DNA from 3 places in the Nonomuraea sp. NPDC059007 genome. Region 1 is predicted to be linked to each of the others. Evidence: riboswitches for the same ligand, from Rfam matches in the RefSeq annotation. Region 1 holds a riboswitch; each other region holds the start of a gene.
The links. Region 1 has a riboswitch for thiamine pyrophosphate ahead of thiO (glycine oxidase ThiO). Riboswitches for the same ligand answer to the same signal wherever they lie in the genome.
Positions count from the first base shown of each region.

Region 2: it holds a riboswitch for thiamine pyrophosphate, as region 1 does, so the genes downstream of both, thiC (phosphomethylpyrimidine synthase ThiC) here and thiO (glycine oxidase ThiO) in region 1, are expected to answer to the same signal.
Region 3: it holds a riboswitch for thiamine pyrophosphate, as region 1 does, so the genes downstream of both, ACFWY5_RS12785 (purine-cytosine permease family protein) here and thiO (glycine oxidase ThiO) in region 1, are expected to answer to the same signal.

Region 1 covers NZ_JBHYJD010000005.1:18,995-24,093, reverse strand. The annotation lists gene ACFWY5_RS09445 (thiazole synthase) at 1-503, opposite strand, end outside; gene thiS (sulfur carrier protein ThiS) at 496-696, opposite strand; gene thiO (glycine oxidase ThiO) at 749-1,873, opposite strand; TPP riboswitch at 1,863-1,979, opposite strand; gene ACFWY5_RS09430 (NAD(P)/FAD-dependent oxidoreductase) at 2,038-3,192, shown strand; gene ACFWY5_RS09425 (Rv2175c family DNA-binding protein) at 3,223-3,597, shown strand; gene thiE (thiamine phosphate synthase) at 3,575-4,210, shown strand; gene ACFWY5_RS09415 (polyprenyl synthetase family protein) at 4,270-5,099, opposite strand, start outside.
Region 2 covers NZ_JBHYJD010000001.1:352,383-357,481, forward strand. The annotation lists gene ACFWY5_RS01545 (Coagulation factor 5/8 type domain-containing protein) at 1-796, opposite strand, end outside; gene thiC (phosphomethylpyrimidine synthase ThiC) at 854-2,560, opposite strand; TPP riboswitch at 2,553-2,665, opposite strand; gene ACFWY5_RS01555 (DUF6458 family protein) at 2,707-2,967, opposite strand; gene ACFWY5_RS01560 (shikimate kinase) at 2,998-3,483, shown strand; gene ACFWY5_RS01565 (GNAT family N-acetyltransferase) at 3,493-4,041, shown strand; gene ACFWY5_RS01570 (protein kinase) at 4,139-5,099, shown strand, end outside.
Region 3 covers NZ_JBHYJD010000006.1:321,142-326,240, forward strand. The annotation lists gene ACFWY5_RS12775 (PAS domain S-box protein) at 1-369, opposite strand, end outside; gene ACFWY5_RS12780 (methylated-DNA--[protein]-cysteine S-methyltransferase) at 472-1,029, shown strand; gene ACFWY5_RS12785 (purine-cytosine permease family protein) at 1,031-2,401, opposite strand; TPP riboswitch at 2,394-2,508, opposite strand; gene ACFWY5_RS12790 (rhodanese-like domain-containing protein) at 2,585-2,908, shown strand; gene ACFWY5_RS12795 (DUF1203 domain-containing protein) at 2,971-3,450, shown strand; gene ACFWY5_RS12800 (Fpg/Nei family DNA glycosylase) at 3,443-4,321, opposite strand; gene ACFWY5_RS12805 (GPP34 family phosphoprotein) at 4,375-5,025, shown strand.

The DNA.
Region 1 (5,099 bases):
ATGTTGTGCGGGTTGCGGATGCCGAGCCCGGAGCCGATGGGCGCGCCGAGCGGCATGACCGCCGCGCATCCGGCCTGCTCCAGGCGGCGGGCCAGAGCGGGGTCGTCGCCGATGTAGGGCAGCACCACGAACCCGTCGGCCACCAGCCGCTCCGCCGCGTCGAACGTCTCGATCGGGTCGGGCAGCAGCGTGCGCTCGTCGGCGATGACTTCGAGCTTGACCCAGTTGGTGCCGAGCGCCTCGCGGGCCAGCCGGGCGGTCAGGACCGCCTCGCCCGCGGTGAAGCACCCCGCGGTGTTGGGCAGCACCTTGATGCCGCGCTCGCGCAGCACGTCGAGCACGGAACCGGGCGCCGACGGGTCGAGCCGCCGCATCGCCACCGTGGTCAGCTCGGTGCCCGAGGCGGCCAGCGCCTGGTCGAGCACCTCCAGCGAGGGGGCGCCGCCGGTGCCCATGATGAGGCGGGAGGCGAACTTCTCCCCGCCGATGATCAGCTCATCCACCCTGCACCGCCGTCAGCACCTCGACCCGGTCGCGGTCGGCCAGCGCCGTGGTCTCCCACGAGCTGCGCGTGACCACCTCGTCGTTCACGGCCACCGCGACGCCCTTGGTGGCTTCGGTCAGCGTCCGTACGGCCTGCGCCACCGTCGTCCCGCGGGGCACCTCATGCGCGGCCCCATTGATCGTCACATTCATGAAATATCCCCCTTCGGGATGAAAATTCGGGTTGGTTCTGGAGGCGGTGGACCTAGGGCGTGAACCGGGCGGGCGAGCACAAGGACGACAGCTCGCGCTCCTCGCCCATGAGGACGGCGGCCGTGAGCGGGGCCAGCAGCACCCCGCCCCGGTGATGCCCGGTGGCCACCAGCAGCCCCGGCTCAGCACCCGGCCCGATGAGCGGCAGGTTGTCCGGCGTGCCGGGCCGCAGCCCCGCCACCACCTCCGCCAGCTCCAGCTCGGTCACCCCCGGCACCAGCTCGCGGGCGTCGCGCAGCAGCTCGTACACCCCGCCCGCGGTCACCCGGGTGTCGAACCCCAGCTCCTCCTGCGTGGCCCCCACGACCAGCTCGCCGTCGCCGCGCGGCACCAGGTAGACGGGCAGCCCGTGCACCGTGCCCCGCACGCACCTGCCCAGGAGCGGCCGCGGCGAGCGCAGGCGCAGGATCTGCCCCTTCACCGGCCGCACCGGCACCGGGGCCAGCGCGCCGCTCCACGCCCCCGCCGCCAGCACCACCCGCTCGGCGCGCAGCTCCTCCCGATCCGGCTCTGGGTACGGCTCGCCGCCGGAGTCACCCGGGCTCAGCCGTACACCCTGGACGCCCTCATCGCCGCGCAGCAGCTCGCGCACCCGCGCCCGCACGATCGGGACCCCGAGGCGCTCCAAGGCGGCCAGCAGCGCGCCGGCGACCCTGCGCGGGTCCACCCAGGCGTCGCCGGGCGCCAGGAGGCCGCCGCGCACCGACGGCGCGAGCATGGGCTCCAGGCGGCGGCACTCGCGCCCGCTGAGCCGTTCGACCCGCAGGCCCAGCTTCTCCATGAAGCCCGCGGTCTCCTCCAGGACGGCCAGGTCGTCGGCGCCGAAGGCCACGTCGAGCGTGCCGTCGGCGCGGTAGTCGAGCGCCCCGGGGCCGAGGCCCGCGTCGGCGGTCAGCTCGGCGGCGAAGGCGGGCCAGCGCGCCAGCGAGGCCGCGCCCAGGCGCAGCAACGGCTCCTCGGTGAACGTGACCTCGCTCACCGGCGCGAGCATCCCCGCCGCGGCGTGGGTGGCGCCCGAGGCGGGCGCGGGGTCGACGACGGTGACGGGCCGTCCTGAGCGGGCCAGGCGCCAGGCCACGCTGAGCCCGACGACGCCGCCGCCCACGATCACGTGCATGTCCGCTCCCTACGCCGGCATGATCCGGATCAGGTGTCTTGCGGTCGAAGGCCCGATGAAGCCTTCCTCTCAGTCCGGTTAAGGCCGGACTCCCGCGCGTCTTACGGTCCCAGCCTACGGCCTCGGCAGGCACTCCCACGAATGACCCCGGTATGGTCGGAACCGTGGATCACGTGGTGGTGGTGGGAGCCGGCCTGGCCGGAGTACGCAGCGTCGAATCGCTGCGCGGGCGCGGGTTCGAAGGAAGGATCACTCTCCTCGGCGAGGAGCGGCACCGGCCCTACGACCGTCCACCCCTGTCGAAGGCGGTGCTGCTGGGCACGAGCGACGACAGCTTCGTCGACACCGACCTGGCCGCCCTGCGGGCCGACTTCCGGCCGGGCGTGGCCGCGAAGAGCCTGCGTGAGGGCGTGGTGGAGACCACCGAGGGCGAGCTGCCCTACGACGGCCTGGTGATCGCGACGGGTTCCGAGCCGATCCGGCTGCCGGGCGAGGGCCCCCAGCTGGTGCTGCGTACGCTCGACGACGCCCACGTGCTGCGGGCCGCCCTGGTGCCCGGCGCGCGGGTGGCCGTGGTGGGCGCGGGCTGGATCGGCGCCGAGGTGGCGACCGCGGCGCGCAAGGCGGGCTGCGTGGTCACCGTGATCGAGGCGGCCGGCACGCCGCTGTCGCACGCGATCGGCGAGATGGGCGCGCGCACGCTGCCCTGGTACGAGGGCGTCGACCTGCGGCTCGACACGATGGTCAGCGAGGTCGTCGAAGGCGGCGTGGAGCTGGTCGGCGGCGAGTTCGTGCCCGCGCACGTCGTGGTCTCCGGCATCGGAGCCCGCCCGGTGCTCGAATGGCTCGCCGACGCCGACATCGACCTGCACAACGGCGTCGTCACCGACGAGCACCTGCGTACCTCCCTGCCCGGCGTGGTGGCCGTCGGCGACTGCGCCAGCTGGTGGTCGCGCCGGTTCCAGACCCGGATGCGCGTCGAACACTGGGACACCGCGCTCAACTCTCCCGACGTGGCCGCCGCCACGCTGCTGGGCGAGAAGGCGGTCTACGACCCGGTGCCGTACTTCTGGTCGGAGCAGTTCGGCCACATGCTGCAATACGCCGGATATCACCCCGCGGGCGGCCGGGTCGTGTACCGCGAGGGGGAGAAGTGGTCGGCGGTGTGGCTGACCGCGGAAGATCGGATCACCGCCGTGCTGGCCGCCGACCGGCCCCGCGACCTCGTCCAGGGCCGCCGTCTCATCGAGGCTGGCGCCCGTCTTGATGTGGAACGCCTGGTAGATCCGGATGTGACCCTACGAGATTGTGTTGTTTGAGCAAGCACTCCATGTGGTAGTTGTGGTTTCGTGACGCTTTCTGTTGCACAGATCGACCGGGAGACCGACCAGCTCGTCAGCGAGTGGCTCACTCTCCCCGAAGTGGCCGCGCGCCTGGATCTCACGATCGGGCGGGCCAAGCAACTCCTCAAAGACCACAAGCTCCTCGGCGTACGGCGAGGCAGCGGCGGGCCCCAAGTGCCCGCGGTCTTCCTCGACGGAAAGGAAGTGATGAAGGGCCTGCCAGGCACGCTCACCGTGCTGCAGGACGCCGGCTACGACGAAGCCGAAGCCCTGCGCTGGCTCTTCACCCCAGATGACTCACTGCCAGGATCGCCCGTTGACGCGATCAAGGCCGGTCGGCACACAGAGGTCAAGCGGCGTGCCCAGGCCCTCGGTTTCTGAGGCCCGCCTCTACCTCTGCACCGACGGGCGGCGAGGACGCGGCGACCTGGCCGACTTCCTCGACGCCGTGCTGGCCAACGGCGTGGACATCGTCCAGTTGCGGGAGAAGGGACTCGAGGCGCGCGAAGAGCTCGCGCTGCTCGAGGTCTTCCGCGACGCCTGCGACCGGCACGGCAAACTGCTCGCCGTCAACGACCGGGCCGACATCGCCTACGCGGCCCGCCCAGACGTGCTCCACCTGGGGCAGGACGACCTTCCAGTGACGGTCGCACGAGAGATCCTCGGCGACGACATCGTCATCGGACGGTCCACCCACTCCGCCGCGGAGGCTTCCGCCGCCGCGGTGGAGCCGGGCGTCGACTACTACTGCTGCGGCCCGATCTGGCCGACGCCGACCAAGCCCGGACGCCACGCGCCCGGACCCGCGCTGCTGAGGCACGCGGCGGCGCTCGGCACGGACCGGCCGTGGTTCGGCATCGGCGGCATCGACCTGGACAACCTCGACGAGGTGCTCTCCTACGGAGTGCGCCGCGCCGTGGTCGTCCGTGCCATCACCGAGGCGGCCGACCCCGGCGCCGCGGCGGCCGAGTTCGCCAAGCGCCTGTCCTCCTGATGCGGTAGGCGTCCGGGGCCGTGCGTCGGTCAGACGTGCGGCCCCGCCGCTCGGCCGGGTCAGGACTTGCGGGACGTGGCGGCGACGGCCAGGCCGTCCAGCGCCGCCCGCGCCTCCTCCGTGATCGGCGCCCTGGCCAGCGCCGCGAGCGCCTCGTCCAGGTAGGACGCGATCAGGTCCTCGCACTCCTGCAGCGCCCCGGTGTCGGCGATGATGCCGCGCAGCGTCGCCACCCCCTGCTCGTCGAGCGCCGGATCGCCCAGCAGGCGGCGCACGATCTGGGCGTCGTCGGAGGAGGCGGCCGCCAGCGTCTTGGCCACCAGCATCGTCCGCTTGCCCTCGCGCAGGTCGTCCCCGGCCGGCTTGCCCGTCTGCGCCGGGTCGCCGAACACGCCCAGGATGTCGTCGCGTAGCTGGAAGGCGATGCCGACGCGCCGGCCGTACTCCACGCAGAGCTCGTCGATCCACGGCTCCGCGCTGCGGGCCGCGAGCACGAGCCCGAGCCGCAGCGGCTGCTCCACCGAGTACTTGCCGCTCTTGTACAGCGCCACGCGCAGCGCCGAGTCGAAGGAGTTCTCGCCGTGGGCCTGCTCCAGCAGGTCAAGATACTGGCCGCACATCAGCTCGGTGCGCATGTGGTCGTGCAACGGCTGCGCGGCCGCCAGCGACTCCGGCGGCAGCGCGCTGGTGCGCCACATCTCGCCCGACCAGATGAGCAGCAGGTTGCCCAGCAGGATCGCGGCGCCCTCGCCGAACTGCTCGGCCGCGCCGTGCCAGCCGGCCTTTTCGTGCAGCGCCTGGAAACGGCGGTGCGCGGACGGCATGCCGCGGCGCAGATCGCTCTTGTCCATGACGTCGTCGTGTACAAGAGCGCTGGCCTGCAGCAGCT
Region 2 (5,099 bases), on a different contig from region 1:
CGCCCTGGGTGCCGGAGTCGAAGCGGACGCCGCACAGGGCGTTGTCGTACTTGTGGCAGACGAACATGGAGCGGACGCCGAGCTGGTACATCTCATCCAGGCCCCGGTCGATCTGGGCCTTGGTGCAGTGGGGGATGCCGAGCGTCTGCCGGCAGCCGAACGGCTCGGAGGTCTCGATGCCGAGCACCACGGCGAGCTTCCCGGCGGCGATGACAGAGCGGGCCTCGGCCGGGCTCCTGACCACGCGGAACCAGCCCTGGCCGGGGCCGCCGCTCTGCTGGTCGATGTAGTCCTGCATCTCGAACGTACGGCGGGCCTCCAGGCGGATGGAGCCCATCTCGTCACAGGGGTTGGTCTTCAGCGGGTAGATCTCGCAGAGCTGGCGGTTGGCCACGAGGTCGTTCACCATGATCCGCAGCCCGCCGCGCCAGGCGCGCTCGATCCAGGTGTAGTAGGCCTGCTGGTGGGTCAGCGAGTCGTGCGCCGGCCAGCTCTTGAACGTGGGCCAGCCGACCGGGTCGTGGGTGCCGGTCGGCTGTCCGGTGCGGGTGAAGTTCTCGAACCAGGCGGCTTCGCCGTTCGGGAAGTGGTCGAGGCAGTCGACCAGAGCCCTGGCGATGCCGCCCGGATCGAACGGCTTGCCGCAGAGCAGCTTGCCGCCGAACGCTTCGTAGGACATCAGATGGCTGTGCGCGTCGATGAAGCCGCTCACGGGCTGCTCGCTGCGGGATGACGCGGGGGCGGGTAACGCGAGCAGGGCGATGGCGACCAGGACGGCGAGTATGCGGCTGATCACGCCCTCAGCGTGGGCTCCTTACAGACGCCAGTCAAGACCCAATGTGAGTCCTACTCGCTATTTTGGGTCCGCCGGATCCAGATAGACCTCGCCACCCCTCTCAGTGAACTCCACCGCCTTCTCCGCCATGCCCGCCTGAATGGCCGCGGAGTCCGTCAATCCATGTTCCTCCGCATATTTCCGGACATCGTGGGTGATCTTCATCGAACAGAACTTCGGCCCGCACATACTGCAGAAATGCGCGGTCTTGGCGGGCTCGGCCGGGAGCGTCGCGTCGTGGAACGACCGGGCCGTCACCGGGTCCAGCGACAGGTTGAACTGGTCCTCCCAGCGGAACTCGAAGCGGGCGTCCGACAGCGCGTCGTCCCACTCCTGCGCCCGGGGGTGCCCCTTGGCGAGGTCGGCGGCATGGGCCGCGATCTTGTAGGTGATGACGCCGGTCTTGACATCGTCCTTGTCCGGCAGGCCCAGATGCTCCTTGGGGGTGACGTAGCAGAGCATGGCGGTGCCGTACCAGCCGATCATCGCGGCGCCGATGCCCGAGGTGATGTGGTCGTAGCCCGGCGCGACGTCGGTCACCAGCGGGCCCAGCGTGTAGAACGGGGCGTCGTCGCAGATCTCGCGCTGCAGGTCCACGTTCTCCTTGATCTTGTGCATGGGCACGTGGCCGGGCCCCTCGATCATGACCTGCACGTCGTGCGCGCGGGCGATCTTCGTCAGCTCGCCCAGCGTGCGCAGCTCAGCGAACTGCGCCTCGTCGTTGGCGTCGGCGATCGAGCCGGGCCGCAGGCCGTCCCCGAGCGAGAAGGCCACGTCGTAGCTCGCCAGCAGCTCGCACATCTCCTCGAAGTGCTCGTAGAGGAAGCTCTCCCGGTGGTGGGCCAGGCACCACGCCGCCATGATCGAGCCGCCGCGCGAGACGATGCCGGTCTTGCGCCGCGCGGTCAGCGGCACGTACGCCAGCCGTACCCCCGCGTGCACGGTCATGTAGTCGACGCCCTGCTCGCACTGCTCGACCAGCGTGTCCCGGTAGACCTCCCACGACAGGTCGGCCGCCACGCCGCCGACCTTCTCCAGCGCCTGGTAGATCGGGACGGTCCCGATCGGCACCGGCGCGTTCCTGATGATCCACTCGCGGGTGGTGTGAATGTTGCGGCCGGTGGACAGGTCCATCACGGTGTCGGCGCCCCACCGGGTGGCCCAGGTCATCTTCTCCACCTCCTCGGAGATCGAGGAGGCGACCGCGGAGTTGCCGATGTTGGCGTTGATCTTCACGTGGAAGTTGCGGCCGATGACCATCGGCTCGCTCTCCGGATGGTTGACGTTGGCCGGGATGATCGCCCGACCGGCCGCCACCTCCTTGCGCACGAACTCGCCGCTCACTCCTTCCCTGACCGCGACGAACTCCATCTCCTTGGTGACCACGCCCCGCCGCGCGTAGGCGAGCTGGGTCACCGGCGCCCCGGTGGCCCGCAGCGGCTTGCGCCCGTCGCCGGGGAAGACCTCGGTGTTCGCGCGGGCCCAGGCCTGCTGCTCCTTGAAGCCGTCGTCGATGGGCCGCACCTGGCGGCCGCCGTAGCGGGCGACGTCGCCGCGTTCGAGCACCCACACCTCCCGCGACCGCGGCAGGCCCCGCGTGATGTCGGGGTTGTCCGGCCCGGAGGTGTCGTACAGCTCCACCGACGTCCCGTTCGACAGGTGCACCCGCCGCATGGGGACCCGCAGATCACCGAGATGGATCTTGGAAAAGCGCGCGTCACTCATCGCGCAAACTCCCTTCGCCGGCATTACCCGGATCAGGTTCTGGCGGTCGGCGGCTGCTCCAGCCGTCCTCTCAGCCCGTTGCACCGGGCTCCCGCGTTCGGACCGCGCCACCGTACCCCGGCGACCCGGGGTACGCACAAGACCCTTTACAGCGGCGGCTCGTCGATCCGCCGCCTCTCCTCGTAGACCGTCGTCGTACGGCGCGCGTGCGGGTCCTCGTAGATCGGCTCCTCGATCACCCTGCGGGTAACGTGCATCCGGTACAGACCGAACAGCAACCCGGCCAGACCACCGATCATGAGGACGACGCCGATCACATTGATGTCAAGACCGGCGAGGTCGAACTCGACCGCCCAGGTCAGGATCGCGCCGAGCATGATGAGGATGATGCCTCCGGCGATTGTCATAATGCACCTCCAGAGGAAACACCTATCCCCATGTCGAAGAACAAACCTGTCGTCGTGATCGGGCTCATGGGCTCGGGCAAGACGACCGTCGGCAAACTGCTGGCCCGCGAGCTGGGCGTGCCGCTCAGCGACAGCGACCCGTACCTGCGCGGACGCTACGGCGCCAGCGCCGCCGAGATCGCGAAGGCGGAGGGCGCGGACGTGCTGCACCGGAGGGAGGCCGAGCACGTGCTCCACGCGCTGACCGAGCCGCCCCAGGTGATCGCGGCGGCGGCCAGCACCGTGGAGGACCCGCGGGTACGCGAGGCGCTGCGCGCGGCCTTCGTGGTCTGGCTGGACGCCCCCGACGAGATCCTGGCCCAGCGGATGCGCTCGTCCGACCACCGCCCGGAGTTCTCGCCCTCCGCCATGCGGGCGCGGCGCGGGCCGTACTTCCTGCAGCTCGCCGACCTGCGGCTCGACGTCTCCACGGCCACCCCGGAAAACACGGCGACAACCATTTACGAGGCTCTATAAATTAGGGAAATGTTCGCGAACAAACCCACCCTCGCCGGTGACCGGGTGACCCTCGTACCCGTCGGGCCCGAGCACGTCGAGGGCCTGATCGAGCTGTGCGACGACCCCGAGGTCGCCCGGCTCACGGGCTCCCACACCCACGACGGGATCTCCCCCAAGGCGGCCCTGGAGTGGTACACCACGCGACGCGACCACGAGGACCGGCTCGACCTGGCCATCATGGCCGCGGACGGGTACGTCGGCGAGGTCGTGCTCAACGAGCTCGACAAGGACAACCTGTCGTGCAACCTGCGCATCGCGCTGGTCGGCGCGCGGGCGTTCGGCAAGGGTTACGGCACCGAGGCCATCCGCCTGGTGCTCGGCCACGCCTTCGCCACGACCCCTCTGCACCGCATCGAGCTGGGCGTATACGATTTCAACGACCGCGCCAAGCACGTCTACGAGAAGGTCGGCTTCGTGCGGGAGGGCGTGCAGCGTGACGCGCTGCTGTGGGAGGGACAGTGGTACGACTCGGTGACGATGTCCGTGCTGCGGACGGAGTGGAAACCCCTGTCATAATGATCATGACGCACGGGTCCCTCGAGGCGCGCGAGGGACCTGTGGCGTTGCCGCTGCCAACCAATTCCGCGTTGTGCGCATCTAAGGGGCAGTGACGATGCGCTTGGTGCCCGGTGACCCCGAACGGCTTGGCGGCTACTGGCTGGCCGGCCGGCTCGGCGCGGGCGGCCAGGGCGTCGTCTACGACGCCTACGACGCCGAGGGCCGCCGCTTCGCGGTGAAGGTCCTGCACGGCGGGCTGAGCGGGCAACTGGCCAAGGAGGCGGCGGCGACCGGCCGGGTGGCCTCCTTCTGCACCGCCCGCGTGGTCGAGGCCAGGCTGGACGCCGAGCGGCCGTACATCGTCAGTGAGTTCGTCGAGGGCCCCAACCTGCGCCAGGCGCTCGAACGCCACGGCCCCTACTCCGGCGACTCCCTGCTCAGGCTGGCCGTCGCGCTGGCCACCGCGCTGGCCGCCGTCCACAGCTCGGGCGTGGTGCACCGCGACCTCAAGCCGGAGAACGTGCTGCTCGGTCCGGACGGGCCGCGGGTGATCGACTTCGGCGTCGCGCGTACCACCGACGGGGCGAGCACGAGCTTCATCGGCGGCACCCCCACCTACATGGCGCCCGAGGTCTTCACCGGCCGCCGCGCCGGGCCGCCCGCCGACGTGTTCGCCTGGGGCGGGGTGGTGCTGTTCGCCGCCACCGGCGAGGACCCGTTCCAGGCCGAGAGCCTCGGCGGCGTCATGCACCGGGTGCTCACGGTCGACCCCGACCCCGGCGACGTGGCCGAGCCGCTGCGCTCGCTGGTCGCCCGCGCGCTGGCCAAGGACCCCGCCGCGCGCCCGACCGCCCCCGAACTGCTGCTCGGGCTGCTGGGCAGCGCGGAGCCGAGCGCCGGCGCGGAGCTGGCGGCCGAGGTCAAGCCGCCGGACGGCCTCGGCGGCGAGCGGCCGCTGGGCGAGGTCGCCGAGGAGGTCTACGCCGCGCTCACCCCCGAGCAGCAGCGCGCCGTGCCCGGCCTGCTGCTGCGGATGCTCGACGGCGAGACGCTCCGCCGCATCCCGCGCGACGAGG
Region 3 (5,099 bases), on a different contig from region 1:
CCTGGCGCCCTCGTCCTCCTGCGTCAGGTGGTGCACACAGACGTAGCCGGCGACGGAGCTGCCCTGGAGCAGCGCGCTGGTGTCGATCCGCACGTCCAGCAGGCTCCCGTCGCGGCGGAAACGTTTGGTGTGCAGCGAGACCTGGCCGCCGGTGCGCACGCGTTCGAGCACCGCGTTGTGCTCGGCGGTCAGCTCGGCCGGCACGATCGGGGCCCGGCGCCCGACGATCTCCGCGGCGGTCCAGCCGAACAACCGTTCGGCTGCGGGATTCCAGTGGAGCACCGTCTGATCCCGGTCGAGAGCGATGATCGCGTTGGGGGAACTGGCGAGCACGACGGCGGCGAGGTCGTCGTCACTACCTGCCCGCATGTCTCCCACATCTCCATACTGCCCGTGGCTGGGTGCTTCCGTCGGGCGATCCGTCCGATACGCTGCGGTCACGGGTTCCCAGGTGGCGAAGTGGGTGAGGGTATGTCGAGCGGTGACCTCGATGCCCTGCTCCGCGTGACCTCTTCGACCTACCGCAGCGAGGACCCGCCCGACGTCGCCTTCGGCCGCTACGACGGCGCGGTCGGCAGGCTCGTCCTCGCCGTGACCGCGCGCGGGGTCGTGACCTGCAGTTTCGACGAAGAGAACGCGGTGTTCGAGCGGGTCGCCAAGCAGTTCGGCTCCTTCATCGGGCCCGACGCCGCCCGGCTCGACCCGGTGCGCCGCGAGCTCGACGCGTTCTTCTCCGGGCGCCTGCGCACGTTCACCACGCCGGTGGACCTCACCCTCGCCACGCCGTTCGCCAAAACGGTTCTGCAGAAGATGATGGCGGTGCCGTACGGGACGACCACGACCTACGGCGAGATCGCCGAGCGCATCGGCCGGCCGCGCGCGCTGCGTGCGGTCGGGAACGCGCTCGCCCAGAATCCCGTCTGCGTGATCGTCCCGTGTCACCGGATCGTGCAGGCCGACGGCGAACTCGGCGACTACGCCGGAGGCGCCGCCGCCAAGCGCCACCTCCTGACCGTCGAGAGCCGCTGACTCACTTCACCGCCGCCCGCCCGCGCGACCGGCTGAGCAGTCCGATCAGCAGCGTCACCAGCGCCGCCACGATGGCGCCGCCGAGCGCGCCGTTCATCCACGGCTGGCGTACGGCATCGCGCAACGGCAGCCAGATCGCGTCCCATGCCGCGACCGTCGGCGTGCTCGTGGTCACCCAGTAGGCGGCGAAGCCCAGCGCCCACGGGATCAGCATCGACCAGCGGGCCGGCGCGTTCTCCGCGGTGTTCCACCGGGTGCCGCCGCCCAGCAGGAAGTAGTCGACCGCGAGCACCGCGAACATCGGCACGAAGACCGCGCCGATCACCCCGAGGAAGGCGCCGTAGGAGGTGACGTCGACGGCCAGCGCGATCGCGACCGTCAGCACGCCGATGGCGGTGGAGAAGATCCGCCGGTCCACCCTCGGCATGAGGTTCTGCAGGGAGACGGTCGTGGAGTACACGTTCGCGAACGACTGGTCGGTCTCGCGCAGCACCAGGATGGCGAAGAACAGCGCGCCCAGCGGCGCCGCCACGAACGGCGCGAACACCGCGGTGGAGTCGGCCGCGACCGCCGAGGCCCCGGCCAGCGCGACCGCGTAGACGCCCAGGCCCAGGCAGGCGATCTGGGCCAGCGTGTAGCCGCCCACGACGCCGGTGAAGGCGGCCCTGCTGGAGCGCGAGTGCCGCGCGAAGTCGGCGGCCAGCGGCACCCACGAGATCGACAGCGCGATCACGTAGTCGACGGCCGGGGCGAACGCGGTCCAGTCGCCACCGGTCTGGGGCGGCGCCTTGCCCAGGAAGTCCACGGCGAACCAGACCATCGCGATGATCACGCCGATCGTGACGTACCTGCGCAGCAGCCTGATCGCGCCCAGCGGCCAGATCGTCAGCGCCGTGGTGATCGCTCCGGCGACCAGCACCCAGACGGCGTACGGCACCGCCGTACCGAAGATGGCCATCGCGCCGTTGGAGATGACCCAGAGCTCGAACGCGCCCCAGCCGATCATCTGGACGATGTTGAGCACGGTCGGGATGTAGGACAGCTTGGCGCCGAACAGCCCGCGCAGCAGGACCATCGCCGGTTTGCCCGTCTGGGTGCCGGGGATGGCCGACAGGCCCACCATGGCGGTGCCGATCAGGCTGCCGACCGCGGTGGCGGTGAGCGCCGCCGCCAGGCTCAGCGGCGCGTCGCCGAGGGGGTTGAGCAGCAGCAGCGCGCCGGAGAAGCCCAGCAGGCTGACCGCGAGGTTGGCCCACAGCGCGCCCTGGTCGAGCACGCCGAGGGTTTTCGGCGTGGCCCCGTCCAGGGTCAGGGCCACCTCCGAGTGGTGGGGGTCATCAGAGTGGTGTGATCCATCGACGACACGCGTCATCGTGAACGCTCCCTACGCCGGCATTACCCGGTCAGGTTCATGCGGTCGGCAATGCGTGGGGATTGCCCTCTCAGCCCGGCCGTGCCCGAGCTCCCGCGCTTATGTAAGTTTCAGGCGGATTATGCCATTCGCCCGGCAGGTGGCAAGACACCGGGCGGTCCTGAGGCCTGGGAGAATGGGTACATGACGGTTCCCGAGATCGAGGCCAAGGACGTGCCCGCGGGCGCGTACCTGCTGGACGTGCGTGAGCAGGGCGAGTGGGTGGCGGGGCACGCGCCCGACGCCGTGCACATCCCCATGGGCGAGCTGCAGTCCCGTCTCGACGAGGTGCCCGCCGGGCAGCCCGTGTACGTGGTGTGCCGGGTGGGCGGTCGTTCGGCGCACGCGGCGGCCTGGCTCAACCATGTCGGCCGCGAGGCGGTCAACGTGGGCGGCGGCATGCAGTCGTGGGAGGCGGCCATGCGGCCGATGGTGAGCGAGAGCGGCCAGGAGCCGTTCGTGGCCTGACCCCCGAATGCCAGGTCCGACCGCCGCCAGCATCGGGAGGGCGGCCGGGAGAGCATCGGAGCATGGGATACGAGATCAGCGCCATCGACCCGGTGATCGTGCGCGAGCTGCTCCGGGCGGACGACGCGGGCCGGGCGCCCCGCTTCAGCATCGACGAGGAGGGCGGCGCGCCGCTGCGGTGCTGCCTGCGCAAGGCGGCGGCGGGCGAGCGGATCGCCCTGGTGTCGTACGCGCCGCTGCGCCGCTGGGCCGCCGAGACCGGCGCCGACCCCGGGCCCTATGACGAGCTGGGGCCCATTTTCGTCCACGCCGAGCCGTGCGAGGGACCCGGCACGACCGCTTGGCCCGCCGCCCACACCGCCCAGCGGGTCCTGCGTGCCTACACCGCCGACGGGCGCATCCACGGCGGCCGTCTCCTGCCCGAGGGCGCCGACCCCGAGGTGGCGCTCAAGGAGGTGTTCTCCGATCCCGAGGTGGCGTTGGTGCACGTTCGGGCGGTCGAGTACGGCTGCTTCCAGTTCGCCGCCCACCGGGCTACTTGAGCAGGCGCGACAGACGGCGGTCGGCGAGCGGCTTGCCGCCCGTCTGGCAGGTCGGGCAGTACTGCAGCGAGGAGTCGGCGAACGAGACCTCCCTGATGGTGTCGCCGCACACGTCGCAGGGCTGCCCGGCCCGGTTGTGCACGCGCAGGCCCGACTTCTTCTCCGCCTTCAGGTCCTTGGCCGCCACCCCGTGCGCCCGCTCGACCGCCTCGCGCAGCGTGGCGACGATCGCCTCGTGCAGATCGGCCACCTGCGCGTCGGTCAGCGAGGCCGCGATCTTGAACGGGGACATCTTGGCCGCGTGCAGCACCTCGTCGGAGTAGGCGTTGCCGATGCCCGCGATCACCTTCTGGTCGCGCAGAAGACCTTTGATCTGGGTACGGTTGCCACCCACGATCCCCTTCAGCACGTCCACGGTGAAGGTGTCGGCCAGCGGGTCGGGGCCGAGCGAAGCGATACCCGGCACTTCATCCGGATTTTTCGTGACATAGACGGCCAGGCGCTTCTGCGTGCCCGCCTCCGTCAGCTCGAACCCGGGGGCCAGGCCCTCGTCGTCGGGCGCCAGCCGTACCCGGACCGCCAGCGGGCCCTTGCCCGGACGGACCGGCTTCGCGCCCGAGAGGTCGTCCTTCCAGCGCAGCCACCCGGCGCGCGCCAGATGGATGATCAGGTGCAGACCGTCACAGTCGAGGTCGAGGAACTTGCCGTGCCGCGCCACGCCGGTCACGGTGAGCCCGCCGAGCGCGCTGACAGGCGGATCGAAAGTCTTGAGCGCCTGGAAGGCGACCACGTCGACGGCCAGGATCGTCCGGCCCACAGCCCGCTCACGCAGGAAATCGGTGAGCGACGCCACTTCTGGAAGTTCGGGCATGCATCCAGATTATGGTCCACAGGCTGTGGAAAACACGGCGCTAGGGTCAAGGTATGAACGTGACGATCGCCGAAGAAGTCCTCCTTCTCGCCCACAGCGAAGAAGAGGGCAAGCAGCTCATCCCCGGCACCCAGCTGGACACCGCGCTGGGCGGCGCCATCCTCGCCGAGCTGGCGATCAACGACCGGCTGGAACTCTCGGACAAGAAGGTGTCCGTCAAGAACGCCGCCCCGCTCGGCGACCCCGAACTCGACGCCGTCCTCGCCCGCATGGCCGAGGACGGCAAGGCCCGCCGCCCGGTGTGGTGGGTGCAGAAGCTGTACTCCGGCAAACTCCGCAAGCGTCTTCTGGAACGGCTGGCCGCCGCCGAAGTCCTGAGCGAGGAGCGGGCCAAGGTGCTCGGCCTGTTCCCCACGTCCCGCTGGCCCGAGGTGGACGGACGGGTCGAGGCCGAGATCCGCGCCCGGGTCGCCGCCGTGCTGGGCGGCGCCGAACCCGACGCGCGCACCGCCGTCCTGATCGCGGTCCTGCACGCCGCCAACGTGGACCGCAAGGCTTTCCCGGGGGCCGACAGGAAGCGGGTCAAGGAGATCGCCGAGGGACAGTGGGCGGGCGACGCGGTGGCCAAGACCATCGCCGCCATCAACTCGGTCATCTTGATCACGGCCACCACGGCCGCGATAACCGCCACCACAACAACCTGACCCAACCCACCCGCCCAGACCTCATGCGCCAGGAGACCCACCGGGATCCGGAAGCCCCAATCAGGGCAGGGTGT